Regions from separate parts of the Lactobacillus delbrueckii subsp. jakobsenii ZN7a-9 genome, predicted to be linked through region 1. Evidence: predicted binding sites of a transcription regulator. Region 1 holds the regulator's gene; each other region holds the start of a gene.
The links. Region 1 encodes HrcA, which represses chaperone genes, less so after heat shock. Its sites were predicted from a motif close to TTAGCACTCNNNNNNNNNGAGTGCTAA; they were not measured.

Region 1 (8,037 bases):
AAGAGAATGTCGATCTTGACCAGGTTGGTGGCCTTGTAGCCGATGATTTCATAGTCCAAAGAAGCATAGCCCTTGGTTGAAGACTTAAGCTGGTCAAAGAAATTGTAAATAATTTCTGCCAGGGGCATTTCGTAGATCACGTTGACCCGGTACTTGTCCAGGTAGTCCATGGTCTGGAATTCTCCCCGTTTGCCTTCACACAGCTGCATTACAGCACCGACGAAGTCGTTTGGCACCATGATTTCCGCCTTGACGTAAGGCTCTTGCAATTCCTTGTATTCACCGGCATCCGGCAGGTCAGCCGGGTTGTCGATCAGCTTGACCTCACCAGTAGGCATGATAGCGTGGTAGTCAACTGACGGCGCGGTCATGATGAGGTCCAGGTCAAATTCCTGCTCCAAGCGCTCTTGCACGACGTCCATGTGCAAAAGGCCCAAAAAGCCGCAGCGGAAGCCAAAGCCCAGGGCCTGGGAAGTTTCCGGCTCAAATTCCAGAGACGCATCGTTAAGCTGTAATTTCTGCAGGGCTTCCTTCAAGTCGTCATAGTCCCGGTTGTCGGTTGGATACATACCAGAGTAGACCATTGGCGGAATCTGCCGGTAGCCTGGCAAAGCTTCTGCCGTCGGGTTTTCAGCGCTAGTGATGGTATCCCCGACCCGGGTTTCCCGGACAGACTTGATGTTGGCAGTAATATAGCCAACGTCCCCGGCAATCAAGATGTCTTCTTTAACCGGGTGGGGGCTGGAAACGCCGACTTCGGTTACTTCATACTTTTTGCCGGTGTTCATGATCATGATTTCGTCGCCTGGCTTAACCGTGCCTTCTTCAATTCTGACTGACATGACCACACCCCGGTAGTCATCATACTTGGAGTCAAAGATCAAGGCCTTGAGGGGCTTGGTCAAGTCCCCAGTCGGCGCTGGGATGTCGGTCACGATTCTTTCCAAAAGTTCCGGAATCCCTGCCCCGGTCTTGCCGGAAACTTCCACGGCGTCGCTGGCGTCTAAGCCCAGCATGTCGCCGATTTCGCTCTTGGCCATGTCCGGGTCGGCGCTTGGCAGGTCGATCTTGTTTAAAACAGGCAGGATTTCCAGGTCGTTTTCCAAAGCCAGGTAAGTGTTGGACAGGGTCTGGGCCTGGACACCCTGGGAGGCGTCAACGACCAGGACAGCCCCTTCACAGGCAGCCAGGGACCGGGAAACTTCATAGGAGAAGTCGACGTGGCCAGGGGTGTCGATCAAGTGGAAAATGTAGTCTTCCCCGTCATTGGCGTGATACTTGACCTGCACCGAGTTCATCTTGATGGTGATCCCCCGCTGCCGTTCAAGGGGCATATCATCCAGCATTTGATTTTTCAGCTGCCGCTTGGAAACCGTGTCCGTCAGTTCCAGAATTCGGTCGGCAATCGTTGATTTGCCGTGGTCAACGTGGGCCACGATTGAAAAATTGCGGATGTGCTTTTGGTAGTCTTTTAATTTTTCTAAGTCCATATATTTTCTCGCATCCTTACTAAAGTACTAAACAATTATACCCGAAAACAAAGCATTTGTCTTTTCCCAGTTATCAAAAAAGGCAGTCCTTGCAGACTGCCTACTTAATTTGCTTAAAAATTTAGCTCAGCTTCTCCTTCAAGCGTTCAAAGAAGCCTTTTTCCTGAGGGGCAATGGAGCCACCGCTGGCCTTGACGAATTCCAGCAGGGCCTTGCGCTGAGCCTCATTGATGGACTTCGGAATCACGATCTCAACCGTGGTTACCTGGTCACCAGTGCTGCCGCCGCTCAGGCTTGGAACACCCTTTCCCTTTAAAGTAAACTTCTGGTTTGGCTGGGTGCCGGCCGGAATTTTCAGTTTCGTGTCGCCGTAAACTGTCTTAACGTTGATCTCGTCACCCAAGGTTGCCTGGGCAAAGGAAATCGGCACGGTCGTGTAGATGGTCTGGCCACGTCTGGTGAAGTCCTTGCTTGGCCGCACCCGGAAGACGATGTACAGGTCCCCGTATGGGCCACCGTTCTTGCCGGCTTCGCCTTGGCCGGCCAGGCGGATCCGCTGGCCGCTGTCGATGCCGGCTGGCACCTTAACCTGCAGGGTCTGCTTCTGGGTCTTGACCCCCTTGCCGTGGCAATTCTGGCATGGATGCTGGATGATGACCCCGCTGCCCCCGCACTTGTCACAGGTCGTCTGCCGCTGGATTATGCCCAAAACGCTTCTTTGCGTAATGGTCATCATGCCGCTGCCCCCGCACTTGTCGCAGGTGATCGGGTGGGTACCCTTTTCAGCCCCGGAACCCTTGCAGACTTCACAGGTGGTTGACCGGCTGTAGCTGATTTCAGTGGTCTTGCCCTTGATGGCATCCATAAAGTCGATCGTCATGGTGTAGTCCAGGTCAGCCCCCCGCTGCGGAGCGGTCGGGTCTACCTGCTGGCGGGCACCGCCGCCAAAGAAGCTGCTAAAAATGTCACCAAAGTCACCAAAATCAGCTCCGCCAAAGCCCTGGCCCCCATACTGGCCGCCAAAGCCGCCCTGGCCGTTCATGCCAGCCTGGCCAAATTGGTCATACTGCTGCCGCTTCTGCGGGTCATGCAGCACTTCGTAAGCTTCGTTGACTTCCTTGTACTTTTCTTCTGCCCCTGCTTCGTGGTTTAAGTCCGGGTGATACTTCTTGGCCAACTTCCGGTAGGCCTTGCTGATTTCTGCGTCACTGGCATCCCGGCTCACGCCTAAGACGTCATAATAGTCACGGTTTGCTGCCATTTGTTTATTATTGCTCCTTTTACTAACAAAGGAGAAGAACTACATCAAGCAGTTCTTCTCCTTTTGTTTGATTATAGTCGCTTTACTTGTCTGGGTCTACCTTGGTGAAGTCGCCGTCAACCGTGTCGCCGTTTGCGCCATTTGAACCATCGTCAGTTGGGCCTGCTTGACCGCCTTGACCTTGCTGGTTTTGGGCGTTTTGCTGGTAGAGCTTGACAGCCAGGTCTTGGGCAACCTTGCTCAAAGCGTCCTTCTTTTCCTTCATTTCGTCCAGGTTGTTGTCCTTTTGGGCCTTCTTCAGGTCTTCCAGGGCATCCTTAACTGGTTGAATGTCGCTGTCTGCGAGTTTACCGTCAACTTCCTTCAAAGTCTTTTCGGTTTGGAAGATCAAGCCGTCAACTTCGTTTCTGAGGTCAACTTCTTCCTTCTTCTTGGCATCTTCTTCAGCGTGTTCTTCAGCTTCCTTCTTCATTCTTTCGATTTCTTCGTCTGACAGGCCGGAAGCTGATTGGATGGTGATCTTTTGTTCCTTGCCAGTCCCCATGTCCTTGGCTGAAACGTTAACGATACCGTTCTTGTCGATGTCGAAGGTAACTTGGATTTGTGGCACGCCACGTGGAGCAGCTGGAATGTCAGTCAGTTGGAAGCGGCCCAAAGTCTTGTTGTCAGCTGCCATTGGCCGTTCACCTTGCAAAACGTGGATGTCAACAGCTGATTGGTTGTCAGCGGCAGTTGAGAAGATTTGGCTCTTGGAAGTTGGGATAGTGGTGTTTCTGTCGATCAGCTTGGTGAAGACCCCGCCCATGGTTTCGATACCCAGGGAAAGCGGAGTAACGTCAAGCAAAACGATGTCCTTAACGTCACCGGAGATAACCCCGCCTTGGATTGCGGCACCCAAAGCAACGGCTTCGTCTGGGTTGATTGAGTGGTCTGGTTCCTTGCCGGCCCATTGCTTTACAGCTTCTTGAATTGCTGGAATCCGGGTTGAACCACCGTTCAAGATAACCTTGTCGATGTCGCCAACTGACAGGCCAGCGTCACGCAGGGCGTTGTCAAATGGGATCTTGGTTCTTTGCACTAAGTCGTCAGTCAGTTCGTTGAACTTAGCCCGGGTAAGGTCTGCTTCCAAGTGCAGAGGACCTGCTTCACCAGCAGAGATAAATGGAAGGGAGATGTGGGTTGAAGATACGCCTGACAAGTCCTTCTTGGCCTTTTCAGCCGCGTCCTTCAAACGTTGCATTGCCATCTTGTCCTTGGACAAGTCAACGCCGTTTTCTTGCTTGAAACCATCAACCAGCCAGTCGATGATCTTGTTGTCAAAGTCATCCCCACCCAGGTGAGTGTCACCGTTGGTTGACAGAACTTGGAAGACGCCGTCACCTAATTGCAGGACGGAAACGTCGAAAGTACCACCACCAAGGTCGTAAACCAGAACAGTTTCGTCGTCTTCATCCTTGTCCAAGCCGTAGGCCAGGGCTGAAGCAGTTGGTTCGTTGATGATCCGTTGCACGTTCAAGCCCGCGATCTTGCCGGCGTCCTTGGTTGCTTGCCGTTGCGCGTCGTTGAAGTAGGCTGGAACAGTGATAACCGCGTCAGTAACTGGTTCACCAAGGTAGTCTTCTGAGAACTTCTTGATGTATTGCAGGATCATGGCTGAAATTTCCTGTGGGGTGTAAGCCTTGTCGCCAACCTTAACCTTGTAGTCACTTTCGCCCATGTGTCGCTTGATGGAAACAATGGTGTTCGGGTTGGTGATGGCTTGCCGCTTGGCAATTTCACCGACTTGAATTTCGCCGTCTTTGAAGGCAACTACTGAAGGGGTAGTTCTAGCGCCTTCCGGGTTGGTAATAATCTTTGGTTCCTTGCCTTCCAAAACTGCAACTACTGAGTTGGTGGTACCTAAGTCAATCCCAATAACTTTAGACATTGTCTTTTTATCTCCTTTGATTTATTTTTGCTTGTTTATTGCTTTGTTAAAAAATTGCCTTACTGGGCAACGACAACCATGGCTGGCCGCAGGACACGATCCTTGTAGACGTAACCCTTTTGCAAGACCTGAACGACATGGCCTTTTTGATCATCATTTTCAGCTGGTACGCTTTGGACCGCCTGGTGCAATGTCGGATCAAACTTTTCGCCGTCAGCCTTGATTTCTTCAATGCCGTTGTCCTTCAAGGCTCTGACCAGGCCTTCCAGGGTCATTTCGATCCCCTTCTTCAGCTGTCTGGAAGCCTCGTCGTCGGCCTTGACCTGCAGAGCCCTTTCCAAGTTGTCCACGCTGGACAGGATATCCTTGCCCAGACGTTGGGACTCGTACTTGACCAGGTTGGCTCTTTCCTTGCTGTAGCGGCGCTGGGCGTTTTGAATCTCAGCTTGGCTGCGCAAGTACTTGTCTTCCAGATCCTTGTTCTTCTGGGTCAAAGCGGCAACTTCAGCCTTGAGCTGATCCAGTTCTACATCAGCTGGCTTGGCTGCTTCTTCTTTGTCATCTTTTACCTTTTTGTCATCTTTTACGCCGGCCTTGTCAGCTTCAGCTGACTTGGCTTGCTTTTCCTGGTCTTCTTGCGGCAAATCTTTCTCAATTGGAAATTCTTCTTTGCTCACGACAAACCTCCTTATTTAAATCTGCCATAGTAATCTAACAACTTGCGGGCCAGTTCCTGGCGGAAGTATTCCATCAATCCGATCATTTCCGAGTAAGGCATGTGTCTCGGCCCCAGTAGGGAGATCGTCCCCCGCCCGTAGCGGCCAACGCTATATTCAGCCGTTACCAGGCTGAAATCCTTCAGCAGGTCGTTCTCTAGTTCCGCTCCTAAGCGGACATGGACAGGGTAATGGCTAGGACTGTCGCTCAGCTCGATCAGTTCTCCAGCCAGAGAGCTGGAATTGATCAGTTCATATAGCGACTTGATAGCTTTTAAATCGCTGATTTCAGTATTGTTGAGCAGGTTCAGCTGACCGTCAACATACATCTGCTCGCTTTCCGCGTCCTTAATGACAGCTTCCAGAAATTCCAGAAATTCCGGGGCATTCTTGCCCACGATCTGGCTGCTGGACAGCTGATCAAAGGTCTGCTTGTTGATTTCGCTTAAATTCTTGCCAACCAGCTGGTCATTGATCAAGCGAACCACCTGTTCAATTTCATCCCCTGAGATGTGCCGCGGCAAGGCGTAGATCTGGTTCTTGACGCTGCCATCGCTGGTTACCAGAATAGCCATGACCTGCCGGGGAGCCAGGGGCACGATTCTGAAGCCAGTGACGCTGACATTCTTGGCTTCCGGCCCTTCTGCAAAGGCCGTGTAGTCAGTCAAGTCTGACAGGATCTTGGCGGCTTCCTTGATAATTTCGTCCACTTGGTTGAACGGCTGGTCAAACTGGTAGCCAATTTGATTGTACATTTCTTCCGGCAGTTGCAGCGGCTGCACCAAATTGTCCAGGTAATAGCGATAGCCCTCAGTCGATGGCATCCGGCCACTGGAGGAGTGGGTCTTTTCAATCAAGCTATGCTCTTCCAGAACCGCCATCTCGTTGCGGATTGTCGCGCTGGACACTTTAATCGGTAATTGATTCATGACTGTCTTTGAGCCAACCGGCTCATGCGTCTTGGTAAAGTCTTGAATAATTGTCTTTAGAATAAGTTCTTGACGTTCGGTCAACATAACATAACATCGTCCTCACTTTTAGCACTCACAACTTTCATGTGCTAACATGGCATAGATTAGCAAGAAATTAGCAGTTAGTCAAGGAGAATGCTAAAAAATCCCGCAAAAAAACGGTCTTGCTTAAAAGGCCGTTCTTATTACTGCTCAATCAGTGAACTAAAATAGTTTTCACTAGCTACTTGGTCCAGCTTCAGCTGCTCGCTTAAAGCCGCCATGTCGGCAAACTTTTCTTCCCCGCGCAAGTATTTGTACCAGGCGATGGTGATTTGCTGGCCGTAAATGTCCTGGTCAAAATCAAAGATGTTGGATTCGATGTAAATCTTCTTCTCATCATTGAAAGTGACATTGTAGCCGACACTGGTCATTGACTGGTACCATCTGTCCCCTACTTGGGTCATGGTCGCGTAGACTCCGATTTTCGGCAAAACTTTTGGCCAGTCCAGCTCCAAATTCGCGGTTGGGAAGCCCAGCTTGTGGCCGTTTCTGAAGCCGTGGACGACCTTGCCACTAGTCAAATACGGGTGGCCCAGAAGTTCTGTGGCCAAGCGGAGATTGCCGCTTTTAACAGCCTGGCGGATTTCAGTTGAACCGATTTTTTTCCCGGCAAAGATCTGCTTTGGAACCACCTTGATGTCAAAGCGGCCCTTGGCAAAGGCCGGCAGATTTTCCATATTGGCCACGTCCTTTGGGCCGTAGCTGTAGTCAAAGCCGGCTACCACCGTGTCTGCTTTCAGGCCCATGATGATCTCATCAACGAATGCCTGGGGAGCCAGGTGGCTGAACTCCGGCGTAAACTTGAGAATCACCAGGTAGTCGACCCCGATCTTGGACATTTCGTAGGCCTTTTCCTCCGGTGTGTTCAAGTACTCAAAGTCCTTAACTCCGGCATAGACCTCCTTGGGGTGGCGGTCAAAGGTCAGCACCATCAATGGTAGATCCTTCTCAACTGCAATTATCTTGGCTTCCTTGATCAACTTCTGGTGGCCGATATGAACTCCATCAAAAAAGCCCAGGGCCAGCACAACCTTGCCGGCCGTCAGCTCTTTCTTGAACGGATAGCTTAGATTTATCACTTTCAAACTTAATCCCTCAATTACTCATTACTTAAAAGCATTAAGTCCGGACAGTAAAGACCTTGTCCCTTGGCCCGGTAAATCGCTTTAACTGTTTTATTATACCGCAAAGCGACCTTGTCTGCATTAAGAGGGAGTTTGATCCAGGCCCCGTTTTTAACCTGCTGCCATAAGTCGGCATCTAAATCAACTTGCTGGTAGTCAGCGAAAAAGCTGTCGATTGGCTGAATATAATCTTTAGCGTGGTTCAAATTATCCGCCAGTTCTTCCAAAGTAACCGCGTCTTGTAGCTTGTAACCAGAACTGGCCGTCCGCCGCAGTTTGGTCATCACTGCCGGCAGGCCCAGTTCTTCGCCTAAGTCGTTAACCAGGCTGCGGACATAGGTCCCCTTAGAGCATTCAACTTCATAAGTAAAAGTCTGCCGGCCCTTCTCTGGGTCGAACTGACTTGGCGCCGTCAAGTCGTAGCGGAAAACCTGGACAGTCCGCTTGGGCCGCTCAACTGGGATCCCTTCTCTGGCGTATTCGTAGAGCCGCTTGCCATTTACCCT
Region 2 (8,037 bases), 610 kb from region 1:
TTTCCCTGAAAAAGATCAGCTGGGTCTGCTTTAGCTTTTCCCCTAAAAAATGCCGGCGGCCGACCAACCAGACATCCTTAATCCCAATCGCCTGGTAAAGGGCATGCCGGTGGGCAAACTCCCCCTTGCTTAAGGGCGCGCACTGGACTTCAAAGGCCAAGAGCGGTGTGGCCAAAATGTCAGCCCGCAAGTCACCGTCAGCCAGCGGCACTTCAGCTTTTGCATTTAGCCCCGCCGCGGTCAAAGCGGCTTTGAGGAGCATTTTCCCCTGCCGGTGCTCCTCTTGTTCTCCTAGCCCCCGGTAAGCCTGGTAGTGCTTGAAAAAAGGCTCTGCCTTCTGCGACAAAACCAGGATGACCGGTTTCCGGCAGCGCGGGCAGCGGTAGACTTCCTGGTTGAGATAGGCCGGGTTCTCCCGGACCTTGCCGGCCTCACTGACGGCCAGGACCAGTTCTTTATTTAACAAAGCTGCGTACAAAATAATACCCCATTAACTAGTACGCCAAAAAGGGGAGATTTTTTTAAAAATAGGCAAAACATACTAACCTAGTGTTGGATGATTACTCGACGGAGTAGTCGTTCAACACTTTTTCTTTTACTATGTAAAGTGGAGATGAAGCCAATGCCGTTCCTTTTCTGGACACACGATGTCGTAGGCAAAACGGGCAGCTTCACCATTCAATTGTGAATCTCGTCTAAGTATGTTGGCTGTTAAAGTCCTGTTGAGAAAATTAGATCTGATTGGATTAGGTGAAGGTAGCTCATCTCCGAGTAAAGCGGAGGTTTATTCTTATGGATTTATTGAAAACTGTTTTCGGTATTGATGTTAGCAGCCGAAAGTCTAACGTATGCATTATGGTCAATGGCCAAAAAGTTAATGACTATGCCATCTCCAACGATATGGTAGGCTTCAATCAGCTGCTAGGTGACCTTAAGCAGGTTACTAACCCACAGATTATCTTTGAAGCAACTGGCGTCTATTCCAGAAGACTCCAGGCATTCTTGGACATGCACGAATTGCGCTATGTCATGATGAATCCGCTAGAAGCCAAAAGAAAGACAAAGGATGACCTGCACCAGAACAAGACCGATAAGCTTGATGCCTTGTACCTTGCCAAGCTGCAATCTGAGCACCCGCAGCGGCTGGCCTACGTTCAAAGCGAAGAATATCAAGAATTGATGGCCAATAACCGTATCTACGAGCAGGCTTCGCACGATCTGATAACCAACAGGAATAGACTGCACAAAGCCATTCAGCTCACTTTCCCAGAGATTGAGCACTTAATGGTTAATCCGAGAGGGAAAAACTACTGGAGTATTGTCCTCAGATTCCCACACCCAGATATCGTACTAGAAACAAAAGAAGCCGATATCATCGACTTCTTAAAGGGCTTAACCGGTATTGGTAAAAAACGCGCTAACGACATAGCGCAAAGTCTTATTCGGTTGGCTAAAGTCGCATGCCCAGCTGTCAAAAAGAACAGTGCTCATATTCGTGGCCTCAAAATGGCTATTAACAACATTCTGAGCGCTGAAGAAGAGTGCCAGACTGCTTTACAGGAGATGGCAAAGCTGGCTCCTAAACGGGATCTGGAGATCCTCACAAGCATTCCATGCATTGGCGAAAATACTGCTCTAAGAATCATTAGTGAGCTTGGGGACATCAGACGTTTTAACAACCCTAGCCAATTAAATGCCTTCGTTGGTGTTGATCCTCAAGTTTATGAATCTGGCAATCTCACGGCCCACCTGTCAATTTCAAAGCGTGGGACAGCTATTGGCAGAAAGGTGCTGTACTTGGCCATAAACCAAATTCAGTCGGCTAAGAAAGCGGGAAACCCTTGTCATATTGCGGATTATTACGAGAAACGAAAACGGTCTTCTGAGACTGCAAGTCACAAGAAGGCCGCTATCGCATCGATCCATAAATTATTACGGACGATCTTCGCTTTAATTAAGAATGATCAATTGTATAGCTATGACGTAGCCAAACATAACCAAAGACTTTTGTCATAAAAATTGATCCAATAGATATTATAACAGCCTCTTTTTTGAAATTACAGAAGGTGGCTGTATTTATCATGCCCTAAATCAGATATTTAACTCGATTCTCCGGGAACCATTTCCCGATTAGGCCCTTATTTCAAAATAAAATTGCTAAAATCGTTGATAACACTTGACTTAGAGTAGAAAATAAAAGGACCCCCGAAGGAGTCCTTAAATTATCATCTGGATTCTTAAGCCCGCTTGCTGGCAAACTGCCGGCGCAAAGCCCCCAGCGCATCCTGCTGGAAGAGGCACTGGCCATGGGCTTGGGCCTGCTGGAATTCGTCAGCGGACACCTGGCGGCCAAATTCATTGGCGATCGCCCAGGCATCAGCTGGCTTGATTTCCGCGTAATTCTCGTCCATAAAAGCCATCTTGAGATAAAACTGCTGCTTGTAGTAGTAGACGCTGGACGCCAGGTCACTGACCTTGAGGCTGTCAGCCAAAGCCAGGAGGTCATCGATATCGTCAAAGACTAAAACATGGGTCTCCTGGTAACTCCAGTAGTCCTCGTAGTCTTCATCATCGGTGTTGCCCAGGTCCTGCATAATCACCGGGTCCATCTCAGTGTTAGCGTCATCAGCCGGGTTCAAGTCGGAAAAGGCCCAGTCATCTTCCTCAACCGCTTCCGCCATATCGTCTCCGACCCCATTGGCTTCAGGATCAAAGAAGCGCCGCATTTCTTCCGGCAGGTCTCTGCCTGCATTCATCTTGGTAATCAGGAGATCGATCCCGCTATCGTTGGGCATGACCTGGAAAGTCACCGGCGCATCGCTGGCAAAGTCATTGTCCTCGTCCACTTCGCGGAGAACTGACAGGAAAAATTCCTGGACTCTTTCCCGGTTGCCGAGTAAATCCAAGATCTTCAAGCCCCGCTGGTTCAGATCCTCCCGGGTCATGCTTACGCGGAGCGTGTTCTCATTCACCTTTTCAACGCGCATCTTCATCCCTCCTTATATGTGTACCGTTATTGTAACCTAAAAAGCCAACAAAGCAAAAGCGTTAGCTTCTAGAAGCCAACGCCTGCAACTTTCTATTCTGAAATTAAAAATCCTGGTCTGCCAGGCGCTTAGCCCGGGCTATTTCCAGCCGGCGCACGCTGCGCGGCAGGAAGCGGCGGATTTCATCTTCATTGTAGCCAACCTGCATCCGACGGTCATCCAAAATAATTGGCCGTCTCAGCAGGCTTGGGTTCTTTTCAATCAAATCGATCAGTTCATTCATTGAAATGTCGTCCAGGTCGATATTCAGCTCTTGAAAAGCCTTCGACCGTGTTGACACGATTTCTTCCGTGCCTTCTTCAGTCATTCTCAGAACATGAATGATTTCTTCCCGGTTCAAAGGATATGAAATAATGTTTCTTTCCTTGTAGGGAATATTGTGCTGTTCAAGCCATTGCTTTGCCTTGCGACATGAGGTGCAGCTTGGAGAAACATATAAATCTACCATTGTTACCACGCTCCTTTAAAATGAGATTGCATGAACACACATTCGTTGCTTACTATATAGTTTAGCATGGATACTTACAAAAAGGAAGGGGGTAATTGGCTTTCTTTTAAATTTCTTAATTAATCAAGAAAAAAGCGGTCAGCTCACGCTAATCGCTTTTAATTTGCTCTTTACTTGTCAGCCATCAAGTTCTTAACCAGTTCGATGTTGTCTTCGTTGGTCAATGATTCCTTGGTTGCCTTGTCAGCCAGGCTAGCGAGTTCTTCAGTTGAGAGCTTCTTCATTTCGTTTCTGATCCGCAGAATTGAAGTTGCGCTCATTGAGTATTCGTCCAAGCCCATGGAAAGCAGGATTGGGAACATGATTGAGTCACCAGCTGCTTCACCACACATCCCGCACCAGATACCAGCTTCGTGAGCTGAGTCGATCGTGTGCTTGATGAGGCGGAGAACTGACGGGTTGTATGGCTGGTAGAGGTAAGAAACGTTTTCGTTGCCCCGGTCAGCAGCCATAGTGTATTGGATCAAGTCGTTGGTCCCGATTGAGAAGAAGTCGACTTCCTTGGCAAATTGGTCTGCCAGAACGGCAGCTGCCGGAACTTCGATCATCATGCCGACTTGCAGGTCGTCGCCAACCTTGACGCCTTCCTTGACCAGCTTGTCCTTTTCTTCAGCCAAAACAGCCTTGGCTTGGTGAAGTTCGTCCAAAGTACCGATCATTGGGAACATGATCCCCAGCTTGCCGTAAGCTGATGCTCTCAGCAAGGCCCGCAGCTGGGTGCGGAAGATTTCCTTGTTTTTCAAAGACAAACGAACGGCCCGAATACCCAGGAATGGGTTCATTTCTTCTGGCAGGTCCCAGTAGGACAGGTGCTTGTCGCCACCGATGTCCATGGTTCTGATGATAACCTGCTTGCCGTTCATGCCTTCCAGAACCTTCTTGTAGGCTTCAAACTGGTCTTCTTCAGTTGGGAAGTCGTTTGAGTTCATGTACAAGAATTCAGTTCTGAACAAGCCGACTGCTTCAGCACCGTTTTCCAAAACGCCAGCCAGGTCGTCTGGAGTACCGATGTTGGCAGCGATCGTGAAGTGCTTGCCGTCAGCAGTTACTGATGGTTCGTCCTTCAACTTCCGCCATTCAGCCTTTTGCTTAGCGAAGTCGTCGCCCTTCTTGCGGTAGTCAGCCACTTGTTCTTCGCTTGGTTCAACGATAGCCACCCCATCCAAACCGTCAGCGATCAGCATTTGGCCGTTTTCTACAGAAGTGGTGATCTTTTCAGTCCCGACAACAGCTGGGATTTCCAAAGACCGGGCCATGATGGCTGAGTGGGCAGTCCGGCCGCCCAGGTCAGTTACGAAGCCCTTAACGTACTTCTTGTTCAATTGTGCCGTGTCACTTGGCGTCAAGTCTTCAGCCACCAGAACTACTTCGTGGTCGATGCTTGCCAAGTTAGGCAGTTCCTTGCCCAGCAAGTGCGCCATGATCCGCTTTGAAACGTCGCGGACGTCAGCTGCACGTTCTTGCATGTAGGCATTGTCAGTCATGCTTTGGAAGATAGTGATGAAGTTTTGGGCAACTTCATCCAAAGCTGCTTCACTGTTGACAGCGTCGCTCTTGATCTTGGCGCTGATCTGGCCAGTGAATTCAGGGTCTGACAGGAACATCAAGTGGGCGTCAAAGACTTGCGCTTCTTCTTCACCCAAGCTTTCTGCGGCAACCTTGCGGATGCTTTCCAATTCAGCTTGTGATTCGGCAACTGCCTTATCAAAGCGGGCTACTTCAGCTTCCACGTCAGCAACGGACTTCTTTTCAAAAGAAAGGTCCGGTTCGACCAGGAGGTAGGCTGGAGCAACAGCAACGCCGTCACTGGCTGCGATGCCCCTCAAAGTTTTAGTCATTATTCAGCCAAACCTTCTTTTGACATAGTTTCAGCAATAGCTGCGATAGCTTCCTTTTCGTCATCGCCTTCAGCGCTGATAGTTACATCTGCACCTTGGCCAACACCCAATGACATTACGCCCATGATTGACTTAAGGTTAACTGACTTACCGTTGTATTCAAGGTTGATGTCTGAACCAAACTTTGAAGCAGCTTGTACCAACAAGGTAGCTGGACGAGCGTGAATACCAGTTTCAGCGATAATGTGAAATTCTTTCTTTTCCATCGTAAATTATCTCCTTTAAAAATCAAGAATTGGGTACCAAAGTACCGTTTCTTTTAAAGAATAACATGTTTTCGAGGTCAATACAACTTAATTGTAAATGTTTTCATTAATATTTAGGCTTATTCTCTATCGAAGTATAGGTAATAACCCCGCCGCGGCCGGCACGGCCGGTGATTTTCTTGTTTTTTCCGTAATTGCGCAGGCTTTGCTGGAAAGCAAACGCATCTTCCGGGTCCTTCTGCGGGTCGATCTGGTACTCCAGCAAGTCGCCTGAGACCAATTTCTCCAAAATATCAGTATAGTCCATATTAATGTCACAACCTCCTGTCCATTATTTTAGCGCAATTTTTTGTCAAAATTAAAGGAAGAAGTCTCAAAGGCTGGCTATTTTCTCCCCTGAGTCTTAGCACTTGACTAATTAGAGTGCTAAGCTCTATAATTTAGTCAGAGCTTTGATGAAAGGCGGTACTTTAACATGTTGTGTCAAAACTGCCACCAACGGCAGGCCTCGATACATCTTTACACGAAGATCAACGGCCAAAACAATGAAATCGACTTATGTCAGCAATGCTACCAAGAGTTAAGGAATCAACAAGGAAATCAAATGAATAATAACAACTTTTTCGGCGACTTTGACGACCTCTTCAATGCTTTGAACGGGCAGTCAAATGGCGCAAACCATTACAACAACCAAAATCCATTCGGCCCGACCCCGGGCCGCGGCGGCAATGGCGGCGGCCAGTCCCTTCTTGACCAGTTCGGGACCGACTTAACAGATCTGGCCAAGAAGGGCAAGATCGACCCAGTTATCGGCCGGGACCGGGAAATCGCCCGGGTAATTGAAATCCTCAACCGGCGGACCAAGAACAACCCAGTCCTGATCGGGGAAGCCGGGGTCGGCAAGACCGCGGTCGTTGAAGGCCTGGCCCAGGACATCGTGGACGGGTCAGTTCCAGCCAAGTTACAAAACAAGCGGATCATCTCCCTCAACATGGTTTCCATGGTCCAAGGGACCGGGATCCGGGGCCAGTTTGAGCAAAGAATGCAGCAGCTGATCAAGGAACTGCAGAGCCAGCCGGACATCATCCTCTTTATCGACGAAATCCATGAAATCGTCGGCGCCGGCAATTCTGAAGGCGGCATGGACGCCGGCAACATCATCAAGCCGGCTCTGGCCAGAGGTGAGCTGCAGTTAGTCGGGGCTACGACTATCAAGGAATTCCGGGAAATCGAAAAGGACTCCGCCCTGGCCCGGCGCTTCCAGCCAGTTGAAGTCAAGGAACCAAGCATCGACGAGACAATCAAGATCCTCAAGGGGATCCAGAAGCGCTACGAGGACTACCACCACGTCAAATACACTGACGACGCCATCGAAGCCGCCGTCAAGCTGTCTGCCCGCTACATCCAGGACCGCTTCCTGCCAGACAAGGCCATCGACCTTCTGGACGAAGCCGGGTCAAGAATGAACCTGACCATCCCTTACATCGATAAGGAAAAGATCCAGGAAAGAATCGACGCGGCTGAGAAGCTCAAGCAGGATGCCTTGAAGAACGAAGACTACGAAAAGGCTGCCTACTACCGCGACCAGATCGAAAAATACGAGAAGCTGAAGGACCAAAACGTCGACCCGGACAAGACCCCAACCATTACAGCCAAGGTCATGGACAAGATCGTGGAAGAAAAGACCAACATCCCGGTCGGCGACATCCAGGCACAAGAAGAAAACCAGCTGATCAACCTAGCCAGCGACCTCAAGGCTAAGGTTATCGGCCAGGACGAGGCCGTTGACAAGGTGGCCCGGGCCATCAGAAGAAACCGGATCGGCTTCAACAAGTCCGGCCGGCCAATCGGCTCCTTCCTCTTTGTTGGCCCGACCGGGGTCGGCAAGACCGAGCTGGCCAAGCAGCTGGCCTTGAAGATGTTCGGCAGCGAAGACGCCATGATCCGCTTCGACATGTCCGAATTCATGGAGCAATACTCCGTCTCCAAATTGATTGGGTCTGCCCCGGGCTATGTCGGCTATGAAGAAGCCGGCCAATTGACCGAACGGGTCCGCCACAACCCATACAGCTTGATCCTTTTGGACGAAGTTGAAAAGGCCCATCCGGATGTTTTGAACCTCTTCTTGCAGATTCTTGACGACGGCCGCTTGACCGACTCACAAGGGCGGACTGTTTCCTTCAAGGACACGATCATCATCATGACCTCAAACGCCGGCCAGGGAATCAAGACGGCCAGCGTAGGCTTCGCGGCAGAAAACAACAAGAATGAAGCTGAAGAAACCCGCAAGGTGATGAGCCAGTACTTCAAGCCGGAATTCCTGAACCGATTTGACGACATCATCCAGTTCCACCCATTGAGCAAGGGCAACCTCCTGC
Region 3 (8,037 bases), 270 kb from region 1:
TTCAGCCGGGCCGGAGTATTGTAAAAAATATCCCCGACCGTGATCTTGGTTCCCTTAGCGCTGCCAGCATCTTCCTGGAACTTTTTCACCCCGCCGGCAAAAGCTGCCCGGGTGGCCGTCTGCCCGTCAGTTGAAGTCAAAATTTCCACATGGGCTACGGCTGCGATGGAAGCTAGGGCTTCCCCTCTAAAGCCCAAGGTCGCGATATTGAACAAGTCATGCTCATCTTGAATCTTGCTGGTCGCGTGCCGCATAAAAGCCAGGTCAACCTGGTCCGGGGCAATCCCGCTGCCGTTGTCTTGGACAGAAATCTGCTTTAAGCCCGAATGCTGGACTTCAACCCTGATCCGGCTGGCCTGGGCATCGATCGCGTTTTCGACCAGTTCCTTGACCACGCTGGCCGGCCGCTCGATAACTTCCCCGGCCGCGATCTGGTTGGTCAGATTTTCTGAAAGTTCATGAATTTTCGCCATTATTCTTCCTTCAAGGCCTGCTGCCAGTCAGCTACCAGCTGCATGACTTCCAGCGGCGTCTTTTCATTCAAGTTGACCTGGCTGATCTCGTCTAACAGTTCCTCCTGCTCTGCCTTGAGCGGGTTCTCTTCCACTACTTCCACCGGACTGAAGAGGTCCAGCTGCTGGCGGCTTGGGTTGATCTCCCGGGCTCCTTCTGCTTCCAGGCGCTTGAGCATGCTGGAGGCTTCTCTTAAAACGGCCCGCGGCAGGCCAGCCAATTTGGCCACGTGGATCCCGTAAGACTGGTCGGCTGGTCCTGGCAAAATCTTGTGCAGGAAGATCAGCTGGCCGTTTTCTTCCGTTGCTCCGACGTGGATGTTCTTTAAGTGCGGCAAGGTTTCGTCCAGTTCAGTCAGTTCATGGTAGTGGGTGGCAAAAAGGGTCTTGGCGCCAACCTTGTCATGCAGGTACTTGATAATCGCCCCGGCCAAGGCCATCCCGTCGTAAGTGGCCGTCCCCCGGCCGATTTCGTCAAACAGAACCAAAGACCGGCTGGAAGCGTGCTGGAGGGCCTCATTGGCCTCGCTCATTTCCACCATGAAGGTGGACTTGCCGGAGTAGAGATCGTCAGCGGCCCCGATCCGGGTGAAGACCTGGTCAAAAACTGGCAGCTTGGCGCTGTCTGCCGGGACGAAGGAGCCGATCTGGGCCATGATGGCGATTAATGCCAGCTGCCTCATGTAGGTGCTCTTACCAGACATGTTTGGCCCCGTGATGAGGTAGATACTGGTGTCTTCATCCATGACCAGGTCGTTAGGGATATAGGAGCCAGCTGGTAAAACTGCCTCAACAACCGGGTGGCGGCCGTTCTTAACGGCGATTTCGTTTTTGCTGGAAAAACTTGGCCGGCAGTAATTTTTCTCTTCAGCATCCTGGGCAAAGGCCACGAAGACGTCCAGGGCCGCCAATTGCCGGCCCAGTTCCTGCAAGGCCGGGATATGGGCCTTGACAGCCTCTCTCAGCTGGCTGAAGAGCTCGTATTCCAGGTCAGTTGACCGGCTCTCAGCTTCCAGAATCAAGTTTTCGTGTTCCTTTAATTCCGGGGTAATGTAGCGCTCAGCATTGGTCAGGGTCTGCTTTCTGGTGTAGCGGTCCTGGGGCACTTTAGCGACATTCCCCTTGCTGACTTGGATGAAGTAGCCAAAGACCCGGTTGTAGCCGATCTTCAGATTGTCGATCCCGGTTCTCTGCCGCTCTTCCATTTCCATCTGGGCCAGCCACTTTTTCCCGCCATTCATGGCTTCTCTGTACTTGTCCAGGTCCTCGCTGACCCCGGCCCGGATAATGCCGCCGTCTTTAGCCGAAATCGGCGGCTGGTCAACTAAGCAGTTAGTGATACTCTCAGCAAGTTCACTTTGCGGGTCGATCCCCTGCCCGTATTTTTCCAGGTCTGGATTGCCCGATTCGGCCAGGGCCTGGATGATCAGCTTGGTCGCCTCGAGGCTTTTCGCCAGTTGCAAGAGCTCACGGGGGTTGACATTGCCAAAAGCCACCCGGCCGCTCAACCGTTCCAGGTCATAGACTCCCTTCAAGGAGTCAACGATATTTTCCCTGGTAAAGTAGTCGTCCAACAGGGCTTGCACCATCTGCTGGCGCTGCTTAATCCGGTCTAAAGACAAGAGCGGCCGGCTCAGCCACTGCTTTAAAAGCCGGCCCCCCATAGCCGTGGTGGTCTTGTCCAAAACCCAGAATAAAGAGCCCTGCTTCCTGCCAGTCGTGGCTGACTGGGTCAGTTCCAGATTCCGCTGGACAGTGTTGGCCATCTGTAAATACTGGCCGATTTCAAAGCTTTCCGCCACTTGCAGGTGAGCTAGGCTCCGCTTCTGCGTGGCCAAAAGGTAAACGACCAGCTGGCGGACGGCGGCTTTTTCCATAGAGTCAGTCAGTTTCTGCTGGACATAGGAAATTTCCGCATGCTCGCCTTCCAGTTCTGCCGGTTCAGACACGGTGATGTTGGCCTTTTGCAGTCTGTCCCGGTCGCTGGCGCTAAGGTTGCCAGCAAAAACGACTTCCCGGGTTCTCAAAGACAGGAGCTCGTTGACCACCTCGGCGTAGTGCTTGACGTGGGTGGCAAAAATCTCCCCGGTCGACAGGTCGCTGTAAGCCAGACCATAGCCGCCAGCCTTTTCAACCACGCTGGTCAGGTAGTTGCTTTCCTGGCTGTCGTCTGGCCCCTGGGCCATCTTGGTGCCGGGAGTAACCAGCTGGATGATCCCCCGCTTGACCATCCCCTTGGCCTTCTTCGGGTCTTCCAATTGCTCGCAGATGGCCACCTTGTAGCCTTTTTCCACTAAAGTGTTGACATAAGAATCAACCGCCATGTGGGGCACCCCGGCCATGGGAATCGGGTTTTCCGACTTATTTGACCGGTGAGTCAGGGTCAACTCTAAAATCTGTGATCCCTTGATGGCATCGTCTTCATAGAGTTCGTAAAAATCTCCCACCCGGTAGAAGAGAAAGGCATCCGGGTACTGGTCTTTAATCTGGTAATATTGCTCCATCATTGGAGTCGTGGCTTTTCTTGGCATAAAAACTCCCTCGCTTATCGTATGCTTTCAATTATACAGCATTTCGCCGGCCTGCTTGCCTTGTCTGCACGCAAAAAGAGCCCAGCCAAAGCTGGACCCTTCTTACAGTAATTCTTGTGTGTGTTAATTTTCAGTATTTTACATCATGCCTGGTTGAGCTGGAGCAGCTTCTGGCTTGTCTTCCGGAATTTCTGCCACAACTGCTTCAGTGGTCAGCAAGAGGCCGGCGATTGAAGCGGCATTTTGCAGGGCTGACCGGGTCACCTTGGTTGGGTCGATGATCCCTTCGTCAATCATGTTGACGTACTTGTCTTCAGCAGCGTTGTAGCCGACTTCCGGGTCAACCTTGCGCAGGTGGTCAACAACGACTGAGCCTTCTTGGCCGGCGTTTTCAGCGATTTGGCGAACTGGGGCAGTCAAGGCACGGGCCACGATGTTGATCCCGGTTTGTTCGTCAGCAGTGTCACCCTTGATTGCCTTAACAGCTTCTTCAACGTTAACCAAAGCAGTACCACCACCAGCTACGTAGCCTTCTTCAACAGCGGCACGGGTAGCGTTCAAGGCGTCTTCTACCCGGTAGCGGCGTTCCTTGAGTTCAGTTTCAGTAGCAGCACCGACGTGGATTACGGCTACGCCGCCAGTCAGCTTGGCCAGACGTTCTTGCAGCTTCTTCTTGTCGAAGTCAGAAGAAGTGTCTTCGATTTGCTTTCTGATGGTGTCAACCCGTTCTTGGATGGCTTCCTTAGCGCCAGAGCCGTCAACGATAGTAGTTGAGTCCTTGGTGATAGTTACCCGGCGAGCTTGACCCAATTGGCTGAGCTGGGTGTCCTTGAGTTCCAGGCCCAGGTCTTCAGAGATTACCGTACCGCCAGTCAAAGCAGCGATGTCAGCCAGTTGTTCCTTGCGGCGGTCACCAAAGCCAGGAGCCTTAACAGCAACAACGTTGAAGGTACCGCGGATCTTGTTCAAAACAAGAGTTGGCAAAGCTTCGCCAGTCACGTCATCAGCGATGATTAGGAGTGAGCGGCCTTGTTGCACGATTTCCTGCAACATTGGCAAAATGTCCTGGATGTTGGAAATCTTCTTGTCAGTGATCAAGATGTATGGGTTTTCCAAGTCAGCTTCCATCTTGTCGTTGTCCGTTACCATGTATTGGGACAGGTAGCCGCGGTCGAATTGCATCCCTTCAACCACGCTCAGTTCAGTTTCGATCCCGCGGGAGTCTTCAATGGTGATAACACCGTCCTTGCCGACCTTTTCCATGGCTTCAGCGATCAAGTCGCCGATTTCCTTTGAAGCACTTGAGATTGAAGCAACTTGGGCAATTTGGTCCCGGCTGGAAACTTCGTGGCTGTTCTTGTGCAATTGGTCAACGGCTGCTTGGGTGGCCTTTTCAATCCCGCGGCGAATGCCAACTGGGTTAGCCCCGGCAACCACGTTCTTCATCCCTTCTTGCACGATGGCTTGGGTCAAAACAGTGGCCGTGGTCGTACCATCACCAGCGATGTCGTTGGTCTTTGAAGCAGCTTCAGCAACCAGCTTGGCCCCCATGTTTTCGTAGTGGTCTTCCAGTTCAATTGCCTTGGCGATAGTCACGCCGTCGTTGGTAATCGTTGGGGCGCCGTAGCTTTGTTCCAAAACAACGTTTCTGCCCTTAGGCCCCAAGGTCGTCTTGACCGTGTTGGCCAGCTTGTTAACCCCGTTTAAAAGTGAACGTCTTGCGTCTTCTGAAAACTTGATGTCTTTTGCCATTTTTTAATTCACCCTCCTTAAATTACTTAATAATTGCCAAAATGTCTTTTTCATGAAGGACTAAGTATTCCTTGCCTTCGTACTTGACCTTAGTGCCAGAATACTTATCGTATAAAACTTCATCGCCCTCTTGGACGGTCATAGGAAGCTTGCTACCATCTTCCGCGTACAGGCCGCCGCCTACGGCAACAACCTTGCCTTGGGTTGGCTTTTCCTTAGCGTTGGAAGCAAGTACGATACCACCAACAGTTTGTTCTTCAACTTCTTTAACTTCAACGATCACGCGATCTCCAATTGGTTGTAACACGTTATTCCCTCCTAAAATTAATTGTCTTTAGAAATTCTTTAGCACTCATCTTGATCAAGTGCTAACTTACAACTATGATAATAATACCTTTTTTCCAAAAAGGCAAGAGAAAAATAGCACTTTTTAGTCGAGAGTGCTAAAAAGTGCTGTTTTCCTTATTTATTCGTGTTGTTCATGGCCTTTTTCCGCTCTTCCAGCTGCTTTTTGATCATTTCGTCAGAGTCAAGGAAGTAGATCAAAGTCTGCAATTCGGTAGCCAGGTCGACGTTTTGGATCCGGACCCCGTTTGGGGCGGACAGGCGGATCGGGGTAAAGTTCATGATCCCCTTGATCCCGGCTTCGATCATTTCATCAGCCGTCTTCTGGGCCGTCGCCTGGGGAACGGTCAAGATAGCGATCCGGATCTGCTGGTCAGCGATCTGCTGCTTCATTTCATCCATTGAGTAAACCGGGACCCCCTGGGTGATCTTGCCGGTGATTTCCGGGTTGATGTCGAAGGCGCAGGAAATTCTGATATTGTTGCTGCGCTTGAAGTTGTAGTTCAAAAGGGCATGACCCAGGTTGCCGACCCCGACCAGGGCAACATTGGTCAAAGTGTCCTGGTTGAGGATCTTCTTAAAGAAGCTGAGCAGGTTCTTGACGTCATAGCCGTAACCCCGCTTGCCCAGGGCACCGAAGTAAGAAAAGTCCCGGCGGATTGAAGCGCTGTCGACTTGAACGGCTTCCGCCAGTTCAGTTGAAGAAACCTTGTCTTTGCCTTCATCATTCAAAAGCAGCAAGTAGCGGTAATATAGCGGCAATCTTTTGGCAGTAGCCTTGGGAATTCTAAATTTGTTGTTCATAAAAAGATGCCTCCAGTTTTTATTTTGTGAATGTGAATCTCTAATCAATCTTCTACTATGATACCCATTTTTACCAGTCCTTGGCAAGTCGTATTTTCACAATATTTGCCGTATAATCCTTTTTATTGAACTTTTTCACAAATTGATTAAGAGATCAGCGCTTCCGGCATTTTCTTTAAAGAAAAAGGAAAAATAAAAGGAGGGAAAAAAGAAGCGGAAAAGAAAGGGAAAATCAGCCTGGCTGGCGGCAGGCAAGCCTTTTGCATGGTACAATGTTTCAAGGTGAAGAAATATGATAATAGCACAAGGACACAATTTGGAGCAACGCTTCGGAGCTGCTCCTATATTCAGCAAGGTAAACTTTTCAATTGAGAACAATGCCCGGATCGGCCTGGTCGGGCCAAACGGGGCCGGGAAAACGACCCTTTTAAAGATCATGACCGGCCGCCAGGAAGCCAGCCAGGGGGAATTTACCGTCAACAAGGGGATCGAGATTGGCTACATCGCCCAGGAGCACGACTTTGACGAAGAGAAGTCGATCTGGGAAGAGATGCTGACGGTCTTCCAGCCCTTGATCGACCAGGGCCAGCAGCTGGAGAAGCTGCAGTACGCCATCGCCGACCATCCGGAAGACGAAGAGCTTCTGCGCCGCCTGGACCAGGCCCAGTATAATTTTGAACAAGCCGGCGGCTATACCTACCAGGCCGAAATCAAGAGCATGCTCAACGGCTTCAACTTCCCGGAAGCGACCTGGAACAAGCAGATTGCCAGCCTGTCCGGCGGGGAAAAGACCCGGCTCAGCTTCGTCAAGCTCCTTTTAAAGAAGCCCCCGCTCCTGCTTTTGGACGAACCGACCAACTACCTGGACCTGGATACTTTGGACTGGCTGGAAGCCTTTCTTAAGAACTACCCTGGCGCCATCCTGACGGTTTCCCACGACCAGTACTTCTTAGACCACCTGGCTACGCAGATTTTTGAACTCCAGCATGGGGAACTGACTGTCTTTAAGGGCAACTACAGCCAGTACCTGGCGCAAAGAGAACTGCGCGACCAGCAGCAAGAAGCCGCTTATGAAAAGCAGCAGGAAGAGATCAAGCGAGAAGAAGAGTTCATCCAAAAGAACATCGTCCGCGCCTCCACCACCAAGCAGGCCCAAAGCCGGCGCAAGGCCCTGGAGAAGATGGAACTGGTCGACCCGCCAAAGCACAAGTCAAAAGTCCGGATCAAGTTTGACAGCGCCCGGCCGTCAGGCAAGGAAGTCTTGATCTTGAAGGACCTGGCCGTTGGCTATCCAGACAAGACCATGCTTAAGGACATCTCCTTCCAGATCAATAAGGGTGACCGGGTGGCCATCATTGGCCAAAACGGGATCGGCAAGTCCACCCTTTTAAAGACTGTCATGAAACAACTGCCGGTTAAGAGCGGGGCAATCAAGTACGGGGCCAGCCTGGATATCGGCTACTATGACCAGGAACTGCAGGGATTAGACTATTCTAAGACCGTGATCGATACCATCTGGGACCGGCACAAAGACATGAACGAAAAGGACATCCGGTCCATCCTAGCCAGCTTTTTGTTCACGGCCAAGGACATTGACAAGCAGGTCAGCCAGCTGTCCGGGGGGCAAAGAGCCCGCTTGACCCTGACCGTCTTGTCCATGGAACACAACAACTTCCTTTTGATGGACGAACCGACCAACCACTTGGACCTGGACGCCAAGGAAGTTTTGGAAAAAGCTTTGGCCGATTACGACGGCACCCTCCTCTTCGTTTCCCACGACCGCTACTTCATCAACAAACTGGCCAACAAGATCGTCGTCGCTAAAGACGGCCAGGCCAAAATCTATGAAGGCAACTACACTTACTACTTGAACGAAAAGGCCAAGGAAGAAGCCGCTGCTCAAGAAACAGCCGCGCAGGAAGCGCCAGTCGTCAAGGCAGTCAGCGAAAGCAAGTTCTCCTACCAGGAGCAGAAAAAGCGGGACTCGGAAAAGCGGAAACTGGAGCGGCAGGTCGCCCAGGCAGAAAAGGACCTGGAAGAGCTGGAAGCAAAAGAACAAGAGATCCAGGAAGCAATGGCTGACCCGGCAATCG

Region 2: a site for HrcA is predicted at 6,063-6,089, ahead of LJ046_RS04390 (ATP-dependent Clp protease ATP-binding subunit). Genes of this name have one in related genera too.
Region 3: a site for HrcA is predicted at 5,141-5,167, ahead of groES (co-chaperone GroES). Genes of this name have one in related genera too.

What each region holds. Positions count from the first base shown of each region.
Region 1 is NZ_CP018218.1:1,458,297-1,466,333, forward strand. It holds gene lepA (translation elongation factor 4) at 1-1,490, opposite strand, end outside; gene dnaJ (molecular chaperone DnaJ) at 1,612-2,751, opposite strand; gene dnaK (molecular chaperone DnaK) at 2,834-4,678, opposite strand; gene grpE (nucleotide exchange factor GrpE) at 4,738-5,355, opposite strand; gene hrcA (heat-inducible transcriptional repressor HrcA) at 5,367-6,410, opposite strand; gene ribF (riboflavin biosynthesis protein RibF) at 6,551-7,492, opposite strand; gene truB (tRNA pseudouridine(55) synthase TruB) at 7,507-8,037, opposite strand, start outside.
Region 2 is NZ_CP018218.1:845,122-853,158, reverse strand. It holds gene LJ046_RS04425 (competence protein CoiA) at 1-478, opposite strand, end outside; gene LJ046_RS04420 (IS110 family RNA-guided transposase) at 793-2,016, shown strand; gene LJ046_RS04415 (adaptor protein MecA) at 2,238-2,987, opposite strand; gene spxA (transcriptional regulator SpxA) at 3,091-3,495, opposite strand; gene ptsP (phosphoenolpyruvate--protein phosphotransferase) at 3,666-5,393, opposite strand; gene LJ046_RS04400 (phosphocarrier protein HPr) at 5,393-5,659, opposite strand; gene LJ046_RS04395 (protein YkzS) at 5,766-5,966, opposite strand; gene LJ046_RS04390 (ATP-dependent Clp protease ATP-binding subunit) at 6,135-8,037, shown strand, end outside.
Region 3 is NZ_CP018218.1:1,729,671-1,737,707, forward strand. It holds gene mutL (DNA mismatch repair endonuclease MutL) at 1-473, opposite strand, end outside; gene mutS (DNA mismatch repair protein MutS) at 473-3,043, opposite strand; gene groL (chaperonin GroEL) at 3,182-4,795, opposite strand; gene groES (co-chaperone GroES) at 4,818-5,102, opposite strand; gene LJ046_RS08800 (redox-sensing transcriptional repressor Rex) at 5,258-5,944, opposite strand; gene LJ046_RS08805 (ABC-F family ATP-binding cassette domain-containing protein) at 6,237-8,037, shown strand, end outside.